2 regions of the Streptomyces sp. DSM 116795 genome follow, and region 1 is predicted to be linked to the other one. Evidence: riboswitches for the same ligand, from Rfam matches in the RefSeq annotation. Region 1 holds a riboswitch; the other holds the start of a gene.

Region 1 (7,526 bases):
CGCCGCGGAGTCGAAGGGCAGCCGCATGCGGAAGAAAGCGTCCTGCAGGCCCATGACGCCCAGACCGACCGGACGCCAGCGGGAGTTGGACCGCTCCGCCTGCTCCGTCGGATAGAAGTTGATGTCGACGACCCGGTCGAGGAACGTCACGGCCGTACGGACTGTGGCGTCCAGGCGCTCCCAGTCCATCCCGTCCCCGGCCTCGGTCAGGTGGGCGGCGAGGTTGACCGATCCCAGGTTGCAGACGGCCGTCTCGCCGTCGTCGGTGACCTCGAGGATCTCCGTGCACAGGTTCGAGGAGTGCACGATACGGCCGGGTTCCGCGGTCTGGTTGGCGGTGCGGTTAGAAGTGTCCTTGAAGGTCATCCAGCCGTTCCCCGTCTGCGCGAGGGTGCGCATCATGCGCGCGTACAGCTGGCGGGCCGGCACCTGCCGCACCGCGCGGCCCTCGGCCTCCGCCCGGCGGTAGGCGGCGTCGAACTCCTCGCCCCACAGGTCCGCGAGCTGCGGCACGTCGACCGGGGAGAAGAGCGACCAGCCGGCGTCGGCCTCCACGCGCCGCATGAACTCGTCCGGAATCCAGTGCGCGAGGTTGAGGTTGTGCGTGCGCCGCGCCTCCTCGCCGGTGTTGTCCCGCAGTTCGAGGAACTCCTCGATGTCCGCGTGCCAGGTCTCCAGGTAGACGCAGGCTGCGCCCTTGCGCCGGCCGCCCTGGTTCACGGCGGCGACCGAGGAGTCCAGGGTGCGCAGGAACGGCACGATGCCGCCGGAGTGGCCGTTGGTGCCGCGGATCAGCGAACCGCGGGCGCGGATACGGGAGTAGGGCAGGCCGATGCCGCCCGCGTGCTTGGAGAGCCGTGCCACCTGCTTGTAGCGGTCGTAGATCGAGTCCAGGTCGTCCTGCGGCGAGTCCAGCAGATAGCAGGACGACATCTGGGCGTGCCGCGTACCGGAGTTGAAGAGCGTGGGGGAGGAGGGCAGATACGCGAGCGAGCTCGTCAGCCCGTACAGCTCGGCGACCTCCTCGGCCGCCTCCGCCGAAGCGTCCGCCGCGAGTCCGCACGCGACGCGCAGCAGGAAGTGCTGGGGCGTCTCGATCACCTGCCGGGTCGTGGGATGCCGCAGCAGGTAGCGCGAGTGCACCGTGCGGAGCCCGAAGTAGCCGAAGCGGTCGTCCGCTCCGTCTGCGATCGCCGCATCCACCAGCGCGTCCAGCCGCTGCGCGTGCGCCCGTACGAACTCGGCCGTGCGGTCGGCGATGAGACCCTCGCGGTGCCCGGTCGCGACGGAGGATGAGAAGGACACGGCGCCCTGGCCGCGGGCCTCGTCGCGGATCGCGAGGGTGAGCAGCCGCGCCGCCAGCTGTGAGTATGCGGGCTCCTCGCCGATCAGCCCGGCGGCCTCCTCCGCGGCGAGCGCCCGCAACTCGGCCTCGCCGGCGCCCTGCCGGCGTCCGCGGAGCACCGCCGTGGCGACCCGGCCGGCTTCGGTGCCGGGCAGATCGGCGGTCAGCTCGGTCAGCTCGGTCAGGACGCGCGACAGTGCGCCGTCCCGGTCCGGTGGCGCCGGTGAGGAGCCGGACGCGGACGCCGGTACGTAGGCCGATGCCGGTACGGACGCGGGTGCGTCCCCGGTCCCGGTTGCGGTCCCGGTTGCGGCCCCGGTCACGGTCACGGATGCGATGGTCACGGGATGTGCTCTCCCTCGCTCGGTTCAGGTCACCGGCTCACCGGGGAGCGCACTTGGCGGGCGCGCGAGGGGCATGCCGCATCGGCGAAGCGGCAGACCTTGCGGCGTCCACCGGCCCAACCCTCGGGACCCGGACGTCTTTCGACACGGCCGGCAGGCACTCGGACTCGCGACGACCGCTCAGCGCGGCTCACCCGGAAGAGGACGGGCCTGCGGCACAGAGCAGCACATCGCACACCGTTGCGGGACAGTTCCGGATTCGCACCGGATTCCCCTGCGCGGCAGCGAGCACGAGCATACATCTAGTAGCGAGTTGCGCCACTCGCCCCCACATCTTGTGCCGGGTGAGTCGCAGTTCACAGTTCGAGAGCGAACGCGTGCAGCCACAGGCCGGGATACGGCTCCCAGTCCTGCTCGGGCACCGGGACGAACCCCAGCCGCCCGTACAGCCGGTGGGCCGCCGACATCCCCTCATGGCTGCAGAGCACGAGCCGTCTCAGGCGACGCTCACGCGCCCTGTCCATGCACGCGCGCACGAGGGCCTCGCCCGCTCCGCGCCCGCGCCCCTCCGGCCGTACGGCGAGCATCCTGAACTCGCCCTCGCCGGGCCCCGCGATGTCCGCGTACTCCCCGCCGTCACCGACGAATGAGACCGCGCCGAGCACGGAATCCGAGGCGGTGTCGACGGCGACCAGGATCTCCGTGTGCTCTGCGCGGCGCCGCGCCGCACGCAGCTCCGTCAGGTACGGATCGTCCGCACCGAACGTCAGCAGTCCGTCCTCGAGATACGCCTGTGCCGTCAGCTCGCCGACGCCGTCCAGCTCCTCGTCCCGCGCCGGTCTGATCGTGATGTCCATGGAACGAGCATGCCTTGCCCCACTGACAACGCGGAGGGCTGCCCGTCCTCGCCAGGACGGACAGCCCTCTCACGTACGTCAGTGACTCCCGCACACCTCAGCAGCAGCGGAAGCCGCCGCGGGGATCGCACTCGCGCGCGTCGGTGCGCTCCCGCTCGAACTCCCGGCGGCTCGGCACCCGCGCCGTGGGATCGTGCTCGCGCAGATGCGCCACGTACCGGTCGTAGGCGCTCTCGTCGGTCAGCTCGCGCATGTACCAGCGCACCCAGCGTGCGCCGCGCATCAGGCGTCCCGCCACCGCTGTCATGAGCTCTCACGCGCCCCTGAGCCGCTCGTGGCGCCCGCACCGCCGGAGCCCTCACCATCGCCGTCACCGGCCCCGACACCCGCGCCGACGGCCACCAGCTCCGCCTTCTCCTCCTGTGTGGGGATCAGGCCGGAAGGAGCGACGAGTTCGGACTTCTGGTACGGGACCTCGTTCAGCGGCGTGCTGTCCGGAGCGCGCAGCGCCTTGACGCACACGCGGCCGGCGTCCACCAGAACCACCACGACCAGCAGCGCGAAGAGCGCCGAGAGCACGCCGTCCACCGTCGAGTTGGTCACGATGGTGTGCATGTCGTCCATGCTCTTGGCGGGCGGCAGCACCTTGCCGTCGTCGATGGCCGCCTGGAAGTCGGAGCGCTGCTGGAAGAAGCCCACCTTCGGGTCGCTGGAGAAGACCTTCTGCCAGCTCGCCGTCAGCGTCACCACCGCGTCCCAGACCAGTGGAACTCCCGTCACCCAGGCCCACTTGACCCTGCCGGACTTCACCAGCAGCGTCGTCGCCACCGCGAGCGCGACGGCAGCGAGCAGCTGGTTGGCGATGCCGAACAGCGGGAAGAGCTGGTTGATCCCGCCGAGTGGCTCGTGCACGCCGACCCACAGGAAGTAGCCCCACAGGGTGACGACGATCGCGCTGCACAGCCACAGACCCGGCAGCCAGCTCACCTTGCGGAACGGCTTGTAGAGGTTGCCCAGCGTGTCCTGCAGCATGAACCGGCCCACGCGGGTGCCCGCGTCCAGCGCGGTGAGGATGAACAGCGCCTCGAACATGATCGCGAAGTGGTACCAGAAGGCCTTCGCCCCCGCACCGCCGACGACGGCCGAGAAGATCTCCGCGACCCCGACGGCCAGGGTCGGTGCCCCGCCCGTACGGGAGAGCAGCGACTGCTCCTCGACTTCCTTGGCCGCCGAGGCCAGCGCCTCCGGCGAAATCGAGTATCCGAGGTCGCCGACCGCCTGGGACGCCGACTGCACACTGTCGCCGATGACACCCGCCGGGGCGTTCATCGCGAAGAAGAGACCGGGGTCGATGATGCAGGCCGCGACCATCGCCATCACGGCGACGAACGACTCCATCAGCATGGAGCCGTACCCGATCATCCGGATCTGCGTCTCCTTCTGGATCATCTTCGGGGTGGTGCCCGAGGAGATCAGGGCATGGAAGCCGGAGAGCGCCCCGCAGGCGATGGTGATGAAGACGAACGGGAAGAGCGACCCGGCGAAGACGGGCCCGTCGCCGCGCGTCGCGAAGTCCGTGACGGCGTCCATCTTCATGGTGGGCATCGCGACGACCACACCGACGGCGAGCAGCCCGATGGTGCCGACCTTCATGAACGTCGAGAGGTAGTCGCGCGGCGCGAGCAGCATCCATACGGGCAGCACCGAGGCGATGAAGCCGTACACCACGATCCAGATGACCAGCGTGGCCGGCTCCAGCGTGAAGGTGTCCGCCAGCGAGGACTCCGCGACCCAGCTGCCCGAGGCGATCGCGAGCAGCAGCAGCGCGACGCCGATCAGCGAGACCTCGGTGACCCTGCCGGGACGGATCACCCTCAGGTAGAAGCCCATGAACAGTGCGATGGGGATCGTCATGGCGATGGAGAAGGTGCCCCACGGCGACTCCGCCAGGGCGTTGACCACGACGAGTGCCAGCACGGCGAGCAGGATGATCATGATGGCGAAGACGGCGATCAGCGCGGCCGCGCCGCCCACCGGGCCGATCTCCTCACGTGCCATCTGCCCGAGCGACTTGCCGTCGCGCCGCATCGAGAAGAAGAGCACCACCATGTCCTGCACGGCGCCCGCCAGGACGACGCCGGCGATGATCCAGATGGTGCCGGGCAGATATCCCATCTGGGCGGCGAGGATCGGGCCCACCAGCGGTCCGGCGCCGGCGATGGCGGCGAAGTGGTGGCCGAGCAGCACGCGCCGGTCGGTGGGATGGAAGTCGATGCCGTTGTTGAGCCGCTCCGCGGGCGTGGCACGGGTCTTGTCGACCTTGAGCACACGATTCGTGATGAACCGCGCATAGAAGCGGTAGCCGATGGCGTATGAGCCGAGGGCGGCCGCGACCATCCAGGCCGCGGAGATCTCCTCGCCCCGTGACAGCGCGAGGACGCCCCAGGCGACCGCTCCGATCAGCGCGACAGCGGTCCAGATGATGATTGTTCGTGGACTGGCGGTACGCACCCGGTCGTCCTTCCGTCGGCATTGCTCATGAGGACGGCAAGGACGGTAAGCCACCTCCTGCACACAGCGCTACGGCGCGGACAGCCTTCGGCAGCTCAGGGCCCGTTTCGTTATCTTCCCGAGCGCCGTGGCGCCTGCCTCAGTGCTGGGGCCGCTGGAGGTTGGCGACGAACTTGTAACGGTCCCCGCGGTAGACGGAGCGGACCCACTCGACGGGCTCGCCGTCGGTGTCGAGGGAGTGCCGGGAGAGCATCAGCATCGGCAGGCCCACGTCGGTGCCGAGCAGGCCGGCCTCACGGGGCGTGGCGAGGGACGTCTCGATGGTCTCCTCGGCCTCCGCGAGATGGATGCCGTACACCTCCGCCAGCGCCGTGTAGAGCGACGTGTACTTCACCAGGCTGCGGCGCAGCGCCGGGAAGCGCCGCTGCGACAGGTGCGTCGTCTCGATCGCCATCGGTTCGCCGCTGGCCAGCCGCAGCCGCTCGATGCGCAGTACGCGCCCGCCCGCCGGGATGTCGAGGGCGTCGGCGAGGCGGTCGTCCGCGGTCACGTAGCCGATGTCCAGCAGCTGCGAGGTCGGTTCGAGGCCCTGGGCGCGCATGTCCTCCGTGTACGAGGTCAGTTGCAGCGCCTGGGAGACCTTGGGCTTCGCGACGAAGGTCCCCTTGCCCTGTATGCGCTCCAGCCGCCCCTCGACGACGAGTTCCTGCAGGGCCTGGCGCACGGTCGTACGCGAGGTGTCGAACTCGGTGGCGAGCGTGCGCTCGGGAGGCACCGGGGTGCCCGGCGGCATGGTCTCCGTCATCTCCAGCAAGTGCCGCTTGAGCCGGTAGTACTTGGGCACGCGAGCGGTCCGCGCGCCGCCGTTGCCGCTGCCCGACTCCGGCTCTGCCGCGGCTGTGACCGCGCCCCCGTCCGTGCTCATCGCTTGCCTTCCCGCTCGTGTCGTGCTGCCGTCACCGGTTTCCTCCGTGTGCGTGGGACGTGCCGAGTGCCCCGCTCCCGGCTCCGGTTACGGCTCCGGCGCGACGCCGTGTCCGGTGGTGTACCGGTCTCCGGCCGCCGTTCCGGCTGTACTTCGCGCAACTTCGCGCAGAACTTCGCGGCTCACATCGTGGCACGTGGTCGGCGTCGGGGGACTCTCCCGCCCAGATGTCGTTCCGATAACGGAACCCGCAACTCGGTTTCTGCACCGTTGACACCCCAATAGGTCTAGGCCAAGCTGCGGACTGGTCTAAACCATTAGACCAGCACATGCAGTCCGTTGGGGAGGATGCCGTGAGACGAGGACTCATCGCCGCGACAGGAATCGCGGCTCTGATGGCGGGCGTTGCCGCCTGCGGGACCGGCGGTGAGGCGGAGTCCGGCGCCGACGGCTTCAAGGGGCAGACGCTGACACTGTGGGCGATGGACGGATCCACGCCCAAGCAGTGGGAGAAGGACGTCAGGGCGGCCTTCGAGAAGAAGACCGGCGCGAAGCTGAAGCTCGAAGTCCAGCAGTGGAACGGGATTCAGCAGAAGATGACCACCGCGCTCTCCGAGCCCGACCCGCCGGACGTCATCGAGGTCGGCAACACCCAGACTCCCGCCTACGCGAAGACCGGCGGCCTCGCCGACCTCGGTGACCTGAAGAAGGACATCGGCGAGGACTGGACGGAGTCCGTCAACAAGTCGGCCGTCTACGGCGGAAAGCAGTACGCGGCGCCCTGGTACACGGTCAACCGCACCGTCATCTACAACAAGCGGATCTGGCGGGACGCCGGCATAGACAAGACCCCCAGGACCCGCGCCGAGTTCTTCGACGCACTGGACGCCATCGAGAAGAAGACCGACGCCGAGCCGCTCTATCTCCCCGGCCAGAACTGGTACTTCTTCGACGGCCTCCTCATCGGCAAGAAGGCCGGCCTCATCAAGAAGCAGGGCGGCAAGTGGGTCTCGAACCTGGCCGACCCCAAGGTCGGATCCGCCATGAAGCTCTACGAGAAGTACGCGTCGTACTCCGACGCCCCCAAGGACAAGGACGAGGCGACCCCGCAGCAGGCCGAAGTCTTCGCCAAGGGGAAGACGGGCGCGTTCATCGGCCTGGGCTGGGAGGCGGCCACCGCCGTCGAGGCCAACGCGGAGATCAAGAAGGACATCGGATACTTCACCATCCCCGGTGAGAGCGCGGACAAGCCCGAGGGCGTCTTCCTCGGCGGCTCCAACCTGGCAGTCGCCGCGGGCAGCGAGAAGCAGGAACTGGCGAAGCAGTTCCTCAAGATCGCGCTTTCCGACAAGTTCGAGGGCGCGCTCGCCGAGGAGGGCGGGGTCATACCCAACAAGACCTCCCTGCAGAAGAGGGTCGAGGGCAACCCCGCCGCCGAGGCCGCGGCCCCCGCGGTCGCGGGCGGCGGCCTGACGCCGCTCGTTCCGCAGTGGGCCGCCGTGGAGAACCCCCCGAACCCGGTGAAGAGCTATATGACCGCCGTG
Region 2 (7,526 bases), 3.5 Mb from region 1:
GCCGGCGCGGAACCCGTCATCCGTACGCTGCTCGGCGGCCGCGACGACGTACGCCATGTGTGGCGCCATCTGCCGCTGACCGACGTCCACCCCAACGCGCAGCTGAGGGCGGAGGCGACCGAGGCGGCCGGGGCCCAGGGCGCGTTCTGGGAGATGCACGACTGGCTCCTGGCCAACCAGGAGGAGACGAGCATCGCCATGCTGGTCCACCGGGCCGAGGTGCTCGGCCTGGACACGGACCGCTTCCGCGCGGATCTGCGCAGCCGTGCCGGTGCCGACCGGATCGCCGAGGACATCGAATCCGCCGACGAGAGCGGGGTGTCGGGCACGCCCACGTTCTTCGTCAACGGGCGCCGCCACCACGGCCCGTACGACAGCGCGGGCCTGCACGCGGCGGTACGCGCGGCGCGGCTGCGGGCCGACATCGGCGGGTGAGAGCGCGTGTTGCCGCATTGCCGCGTGTTACTGCGGGGACGGCGGCGGAGGCGTCCATACGCTGCGAGGAAACCGACTGAAGCAGGGAGACGGACACCGTGCGACGCGAAGACCTGCCCGCCCCGGAGACGGGCATCCTCCTCACCCATTTCCTGACCGTGCGCGACGTGGCTCGGTCACGCGCGTTCTACTCGGACGTCCTCGGCGGCACCGTGGTGCTGGAGGAGAACCCGTGCATCGTCAGACTCGCCAACGGCTGGCTCATCATGAATCCGGGCGGCGGCCCCACACCCGACAAGCCCGAGGTGACGCTGCGGCCGCCCGAGAACCCGGACACCACCTCGAGCTTCCTCAACATCCGCGTGGCCGACATCCAGGAGTGCTATCGCGAATGGAGCGCCAGGGGCGCCGAGTTCCTCACCCCTCCCATCGACCGCAAGGCCGAACTGCGCTGCTACGTACGCGATCCCGACGGCTACCTCATCGAGGTCGGCCAGGCGACGGGACTGCTGGAGGGCATCCTCGCCGACCCGCCGGCGACCCCTGGCTGAGCAGGCATTCGCCGAACGTGCCGTCCTTTGGGCCTCGCTGCCGGGTGGTGCCCCAGGAATTCGCGGCCCCAGGGGACCCGGCCCAGGCCGGAGGCTCTTGGAGAAGCACGAAGCCGCCGCCACGGCGCGCAACCACCCAGCACGAGAGTCCGGCAGCATCGGCGACTGCCGGCCGGCGGGGCCCAGGGCCGCGAGGCCCAGGGGGACCGCGTCCGGCTGATCTCCCGGCTATGCCGGGAACGCCCTGCCCGCGCGGAGGTTCCAGCGGCCCGAGCGGCCGCTGAACTCCGTCACCGTCAGCGGTGCGACGTCCACCCGCCAAAGGCTCTGCGCCGGTGCGCCCAGGGCGTGCACCACCAGGGCGCGCACGACGTCGGGTTCCACGACGGCCAGCAACCGCCCGTGAAATTCGGCCAGTTCCGTCAGCCACTCGCCCGCCCGGGCACAGAACTGCTCGACGGACTCCCCGCCGTGCGGAGCGCCGGCCGGATCGGAGAGCCACCGCGCCACGCCCTCCGGTTCGGCGGCACTCACCTCCTCCAGCGTCAGACCGCGCCAGCGGCCCATCGCACAGCCGGACAACCGCTCGTCGACCGGTCCGGCGGCGACGCCGTCGATACCGAGCCCGAGCCCTTCGGCGGTCTGCGCACAGCGCGGCGACGGCGAGACGGCTGTGCGCCCGGCGGCAGTCAGCAGCGCACCGGCCGCCGTCCGCGCCTCCCGCACTGACCGCAGCCCCGCGGCGCTCAGCGGACGCCCGTCGTCGAAACGGAACTCCTCGGACGACTCGCTGCGGGCAGGCGAGATCAAAGTCACTCGCGTGGTCATCGGCCTCTCCTCCCCCGTGAACGGCGGCTCTCCGCACGGGAGTTGATCACGTGGCGCCCCGATGCCCGGGTTGTGCGGCCTTGGCCGGGCAGGTGGTGTCGGGGTACCTTCCGGTCGTATCGATCGACGACGGCAGGGCGGAAGCCGGTGAGATTCCGGCGCGGTCGCGCCACTGTATGCCCCTTCCGGTCCGCTGCCGTGCGCAGCGTACGGGCGGGGGCGAGCCAGACCCGCTGTGCTGTCACGAGCTCCACCGACAGGGACGCGAGTTCCCACCAGGAGGTCCTGCCATGGCACAGTCCATCGCCCCGCCCAGTTCCGCAACTTCCGCCCCCGGCGCAGCCGTTCCCGCGACTCTGCCGGTCAAGGCGATTCTTCCGTGGGCTTTCTTCTTCGGTCTGCTGATGCTCGTCCTGCTGTACTTCGTCGGCGCGGAGCAGGGGGCCACGTCCCTCATCTCCGGCATGGGCGTGCACGAGTGGGTCCACGACGGACGCCACCTTCTCGGCTTCCCCTGCCACTGAGCGGGGAGGCGCACGATGAACTCCTCCACTGTGAGGACCCTCCTTGTACGCGGCATGCTCGCCGGTCTCGTCGCCGGGCTGTTCGCCCTGGTTGCGGCCTCCTTCCTGGGTGAGCCGCACATCGACGCGGCCATCGCCTACGAGGAGGCGCATTCGCACGAGCACGGCGGCGAGGCACCGCTCGTCAGCCGCGGCATGCAGTCCACCGCGGGCCTCGCCACCGCAGTCCTGGTCTACGGCGTGGCCATCGGCGGCATCGCCTCGCTCGCCTTCAGCTTCGCGCTGGGGCGTGTGGGCCGCTTCGGTCCGCGTGCGACGGCACTGCTGCTGGCGGGCGCCGCGTTCGTCTGCCTGTACCTGGTGCCGTTCCTGAAGTACCCGGCCAACCCGCCGTCCGTGGGCGACCCGGCGAGCCTCGACAAGCGCACGGCTCTGTACTTCCTGATGGTGCTGCTGAGCGTGCTGCTCGCCGTCGCGGCGACGATCCTCGGCAAGCGCCTGGCACCGCGCCTGGGCAACTGGTACGCGACGGTGGCGGCGGCAGCCGGCTTCGCGTTCGCCGTCGGGCTCGCCTACGCCTTCCTCCCGTCCCTCAGTGAACTTCCCGACCACTTCCCCGCCTTGCTGCTGTGGGAGTTCCGCGTCTCGACGCTCGCCGTGCACCTGGTGCTGTGGGCCGCCTTCGGGCTGACGTTCGGCCATCTCGCCGAGCGGGCTCTGGGGTCGGCGGCACGCGGCGAGAAGGGCGCGGAGTCGCCGTCCGCCGCGGCGCCCGCCGCACACTGATGACCTGACGACCTCGCTCCACGCCGCACGAACGCCGCTGCCGGGCACCCGCGAAGGGTGCCCGGCAGCGGCGGTTCGGCCTCTGAGGAGCCCCGCCGGGGCCCCTCCGGCGCCTCAGCCGCGGGCCGCGACCTCCGTCCGTACGGTCCGTGCCGCCTCCACCATGTGCTCCAGTGCCTGACGCACCTCCGGCCAGCCGCGGGTCTTCAGACCGCAGTCCGGGTTGACCCACAGCCGCTCCGCCGGGATCGCACCGAGGCCCTTGCGCAGCAGCGACGCAACCTCACCGGCGTCGGGCACCCGAGGGGAGTGGATGTCGTAGACACCGGGGCCGACTTCGTTCGGGTAGCCGGCCGTGGCGAGTTCGCCGGCGACCTGCATGTGCGAGCGGGCCGCCTCCAGGCTGATGACGTCGGCGTCGAGACCCGCGATGGCGGAGACGATGTCGCCGAACTCCGCGTAGCACATGTGCGTGTGGATCTGGGTGTCCGCACGCACGCCGCCGGTGGCCAGCCGGAAGGACTCCGTCGCCCACGCCAGGTACTGCGGGCGCCCGTCGGCCCGCAGCGGCAGCGTCTCGCGCAGAGCGGGCTCGTCGACCTGGATGACGGCCGTGCCGGCGGCCTCCAGGTCGGCGACCTCGTCCCGCAGGGCCAGCGCGACCTGGCGTGCCGTCTCCGCCTGCGGCTGGTCGTCCCGTACGAACGACCACGCGAGCATGGTGACCGGGCCGGTGAGCATGCCCTTGACGGGGCGTGAGGTCTGCGACTGGGCGTAGCGCGTCCACCCCACCGTCATCGGCTCGGGACGTGAGACGTCGCCGGCGAGGATCGGCGGCCGTACGTAGCGGGTGCCGTAGGACTGCACCCAGCCGTGCTGCGTGGCGAGGTATCCGTTCAGCTGCTCCGCGAAGTACTGCACCATGTCGTTGCGTTCGGGCTCGCCGTGCACCAGCACGTCCACTCCGGCCTGCTCCTGGAAGGCCAGTACGTCGCGGATCTCCGCGGCGATCCGCTTGTCGTAACCCTCCGCGTCGAGCCGTCCGGCCCTCAAGTCGGCCCGTGCGGTGCGCAGTTCGCCGGTCTGCGGGAAGGAGCCGATGGTGGTCGTGGGGAGCAGCGGCAGACCCAGCCGGGTGCGCTGTGCCGCGGCGCGCTCCGGGTAGGACTGAGCGCGGCGCCCGTCGGCGTCGGTGACGGCCGCGGTACGGGCCCGTACCGCCGGGTCGCGGGTGAGGGCGGCGGACGAACGGGAGGCGAGCGCCGAGGAGTTGGCGTGCAGCAGACCCGCGATGACGTCGGTGCCCTCGCTCAGGCCCTTCGCCAGGGCGACGGTCTCCTCCACCTTCTGCCGTGCGAAGGCGAGCCAGCGCGCCACCTGCGGGTCCACGTCCCGCTCGACCGCGGCGTTCAGCGGTACGTGCAGCAGCGAGCAGGACGGCGCGACATCGACGCGGTCGGCGAATCCGAGCAGCGACGCCAGCGTGGAGAGCGACCGCTTCAGGTCGTTGATCCACACGTTGCGGCCGTCCACGACCCCCGCGACCAGCCGCTTGCCGGGCAGTCCGCCCGCACGCGCCAGATCCTCCAGATTGGCGGCGGCCGGTCCCGTGAAGTCCATCGCCAGCCCCTCGACGGGTGCCTTGGCGAGTACGGGCAGGGCCTCCCCGAGACGGTCGAAGTAGGACGCCACCAGCAGTGCGGGCCGGTCGGCCAGTCCGCCCAGATCGCGGTAGGCGCGTGCGGCGGCGTTCAGCTCCGCGGAGGTACGGTCCGCGGCCAGCGCCGGCTCGTCGAGCTGCACCCAGCGGGCGCCGGCTGCGCGCAGGTCGGCGAGCACCTCGGCGTAGACGGGCAGCAGCCGGTCCAGCAGGGTCAGCGGTTCGAAGTCCGCGGCGACGCCGGGCGCGGGCTTGGCGAGCAGCAGATACGTGACGGGACCGACGAGGACCGGCCTGGCGTCATGGCCCTGCGCGAGGGCCTCGGCCAGTTCGCCCTTCTGCTTCGAGGAGTCCGCCCCGAAGACGGTGTCCGGCCCCAACTCCGGTACGAGGTAGTGGTAGTTGGTGTCGAACCACTTCGTCATCTCCAGCGGTGCGACGTCCTGAGTGCCGCGCGCCATCGCGAAGTAGCCGTCAAGGGCGTCGGCGGCCTGCGCGGCCCGGTGCCGTTCGGGTACGGCACCGACCATGAGGGTGGTGTCCAGCACATGGTCGTAGAGGGAGAAGTCTCCGGTGGGCACCTCGTGCACGCCGGCGGCCCTGAGCTGCTGCCAGTTCTCCTGGCGCAGCCCCGCTGCGGTCTCCCGCAGGGCGTCGGCGGTGACACGGCCCTTCCAGTAGCCCTCGACGGCCTTCTTCAGTTCACGGCCGGGACCCTGCCGCGGATATCCGTGGACCGTGGCCAGGGACCTCGTAGATGCGTTCGCTGCCGCGGCTGCGGACTTCGGTGTCACTCAACTCTCCTTCGCGAGTCTCGCCGGTGACCCTGATGCACGGGCGAGGGAGGAGAGGCGACGCGGCGGCCGCACGCACGCCGCGTGCCGTCCGCCTGTACCGCCGACCCGCCCTCGAGGTCACCGAGATCGCCGCATACGACCGTCGTACACGGGCAGTGGCAGGTCTTCGGACTCGTGGGCCTGCCGCGTCCGTGTTCCACGGACCGGCACCTACTGGCCGTCGCTTCCCGGGCCCACTCGGGCCCAGTGCGTAAGACGGCGTTCGTTCCCACTCACCGCTGCGGGGCAGTTCCGGAGTCTCACCGGATTCCCTCTTGCGACGTGCCTGCCTGGCGGACAGGCCGAACCGACTGCTCTTCCAGCGTACGGGGGTGTGTGGCGCACCGGCAAAGGCCGGGGATGCGGGGTAACTCATGCTCCCCGCCGGTTTACGCGGGGGTGGGCACGGCTCACGCCGGGTGTGGCCGCCGGCCGGGCCGCTCGCTCCGGCCGGACGCCGGGCCGGGCCCGCTCCCGCCTCCTTGCGGTGTCCCGGGCCGCCGGTGGCGACAGCGCCTCACCGCTCGCCTCCCACGGGGCCGCCGCCGCGCGTGGGTCAGTGCCGACCCGGGCCTCGAGGCTCGTGCCTCCCGGCCGCAGGCCCAGGCGGGGCAGGGGCACTTGGGTAACCGGGCCGCAGGAGGGCCCGCGGCGTGGCGCTCCCGAGTCGGCCAGGACGGGCGCCCGTTGGCCCCGCTCCGGGCCGGAACGGCCGCATGCGCGGCGGTCCGCCGTCCGTGTCCCGGCGGTGTGGCGCGCGCCGAGTCGCGGCCCGCCGGTTCCAAGCTGCTGCCGGAGACTCGCCGCTCCGCCGGCGCGCAGACCGGGCGGGGCGATCCCTTCCACGAGCGACTGGAGAAGATGACCATGCCATCCCGCCCCGCGCCCGCGTCCACTCCGGCATCCGGAGCATCCGGAACCGCGGCCGCTCCCGAAACCCGGGCCGCCTTCGAAGGCCAGGCCGCACCCCAAGCCCAGGCCGCACCCGCCGCCGAGGACGCCGGACTGCCCCCGGAGGCCAACCCCGCAGACCCGCGGTTCTGGCAACTGCCGCACGAACAGCGGCACCAGGTCTTCGCCATGCTGCGCGAGCGGGAGGCGCCCACGTACTTCGCACACCCGCAGCACACCCTGCGCAAGCGCCAGCAGCCCGGCTTCTACGCCCTCGTCCGGCACGAGCACGTGCAGGAGGCGAGCCGCAACGCGGCGGTGTTCGGGAGCGCGCCGGGTGTCACCACGCCGCACCCCGCACGCTGGGTGAAGGCCCTCTTCGGGGAGTCCATGGTCAACCTCGACGGCCGTGACCACGCCAAGCTGCGGAAGATCATCTCCCGTGCGTTCAGCCCGCGGCTGCTGGCCGGCACCGAGAAGGACATCGAGGACGTCGTCGCCACCGTCGTCGGTGACGCGGTGCGGCAGCCCTCCCGCGAATTCGTCACCGCTGTCGCCTCGCTGGTGCCGTTCGAGGTGGTGTGCAACATGATGGGCATCCCCCGGCGCCACCGGCCGCGCATCCTCGCCCAGCTCAACGACGCCTCGGAGAACATCGGCGTACGGCGGGGAGCCGGCGCGAAGTTCCGTATCCCGGGCAAGGGGCTGCGGGCCCTGGCCCGTATGCACGTCATGATCGCCATGCTCGCGCGGGAGCGCCGGCGCCGCCCAGCCGACGACCTCATCTCGGCGCTCGTGACCGCCGATGTGGACGGGCAGTGCCTGGGAAACCGTCAACTGGGCGCGTTCTTCACGCTGTTGATGGTGGCGGGGGTGGAGACGACCCGTAACGCGATCTCGCACGGCCTCGCGCTGCTCAGCGCACACCCCGAGCAGCGGGAGCTGTGGGAGAGCGACTTCGAGAAGTACGCGGACACCGCCGTCGACGAGATCGTGCGGTGCTCGACGCCCATCA

The links. Region 1 has a riboswitch for cobalamin ahead of ACSMXX_RS09675 (ribonucleoside-diphosphate reductase subunit alpha). Riboswitches for the same ligand answer to the same signal wherever they lie in the genome.
Region 2: linked by a shared signal. The riboswitch ahead of metE (5-methyltetrahydropteroyltriglutamate--homocysteine S-methyltransferase) and the one ahead of ACSMXX_RS09675 (ribonucleoside-diphosphate reductase subunit alpha) in region 1 are both predicted to bind cobalamin.

Annotation. Positions count from the first base shown of each region.
Region 1 covers NZ_CM147707.1:2,296,833-2,304,358, reverse strand. The annotation lists gene ACSMXX_RS09675 (ribonucleoside-diphosphate reductase subunit alpha) at 1-1,542, opposite strand, end outside; cobalamin riboswitch at 1,876-2,010, opposite strand; gene ACSMXX_RS09670 (GNAT family N-acetyltransferase) at 2,046-2,546, opposite strand; gene ACSMXX_RS09665 (YbdD/YjiX family protein) at 2,644-2,853, opposite strand; gene ACSMXX_RS09660 (carbon starvation CstA family protein) at 2,850-5,057, opposite strand; gene ACSMXX_RS09655 (GntR family transcriptional regulator) at 5,197-5,982, opposite strand; gene ACSMXX_RS09650 (extracellular solute-binding protein) at 6,336-7,526, shown strand, end outside.
Region 2 covers NZ_CM147707.1:5,748,034-5,755,559, reverse strand. The annotation lists gene nhaA (Na+/H+ antiporter NhaA) at 1-435, shown strand, start outside; gene ACSMXX_RS24795 (VOC family protein) at 534-986, shown strand; gene ACSMXX_RS24790 (histidine phosphatase family protein) at 1,215-1,814, opposite strand; gene ACSMXX_RS24785 (CbtB domain-containing protein) at 2,105-2,338, shown strand; gene ACSMXX_RS24780 (CbtA family protein) at 2,354-3,124, shown strand; gene metE (5-methyltetrahydropteroyltriglutamate--homocysteine S-methyltransferase) at 3,239-5,578, opposite strand; cobalamin riboswitch at 5,722-5,948, opposite strand; gene ACSMXX_RS24770 (cytochrome P450) at 6,488-7,526, shown strand, end outside.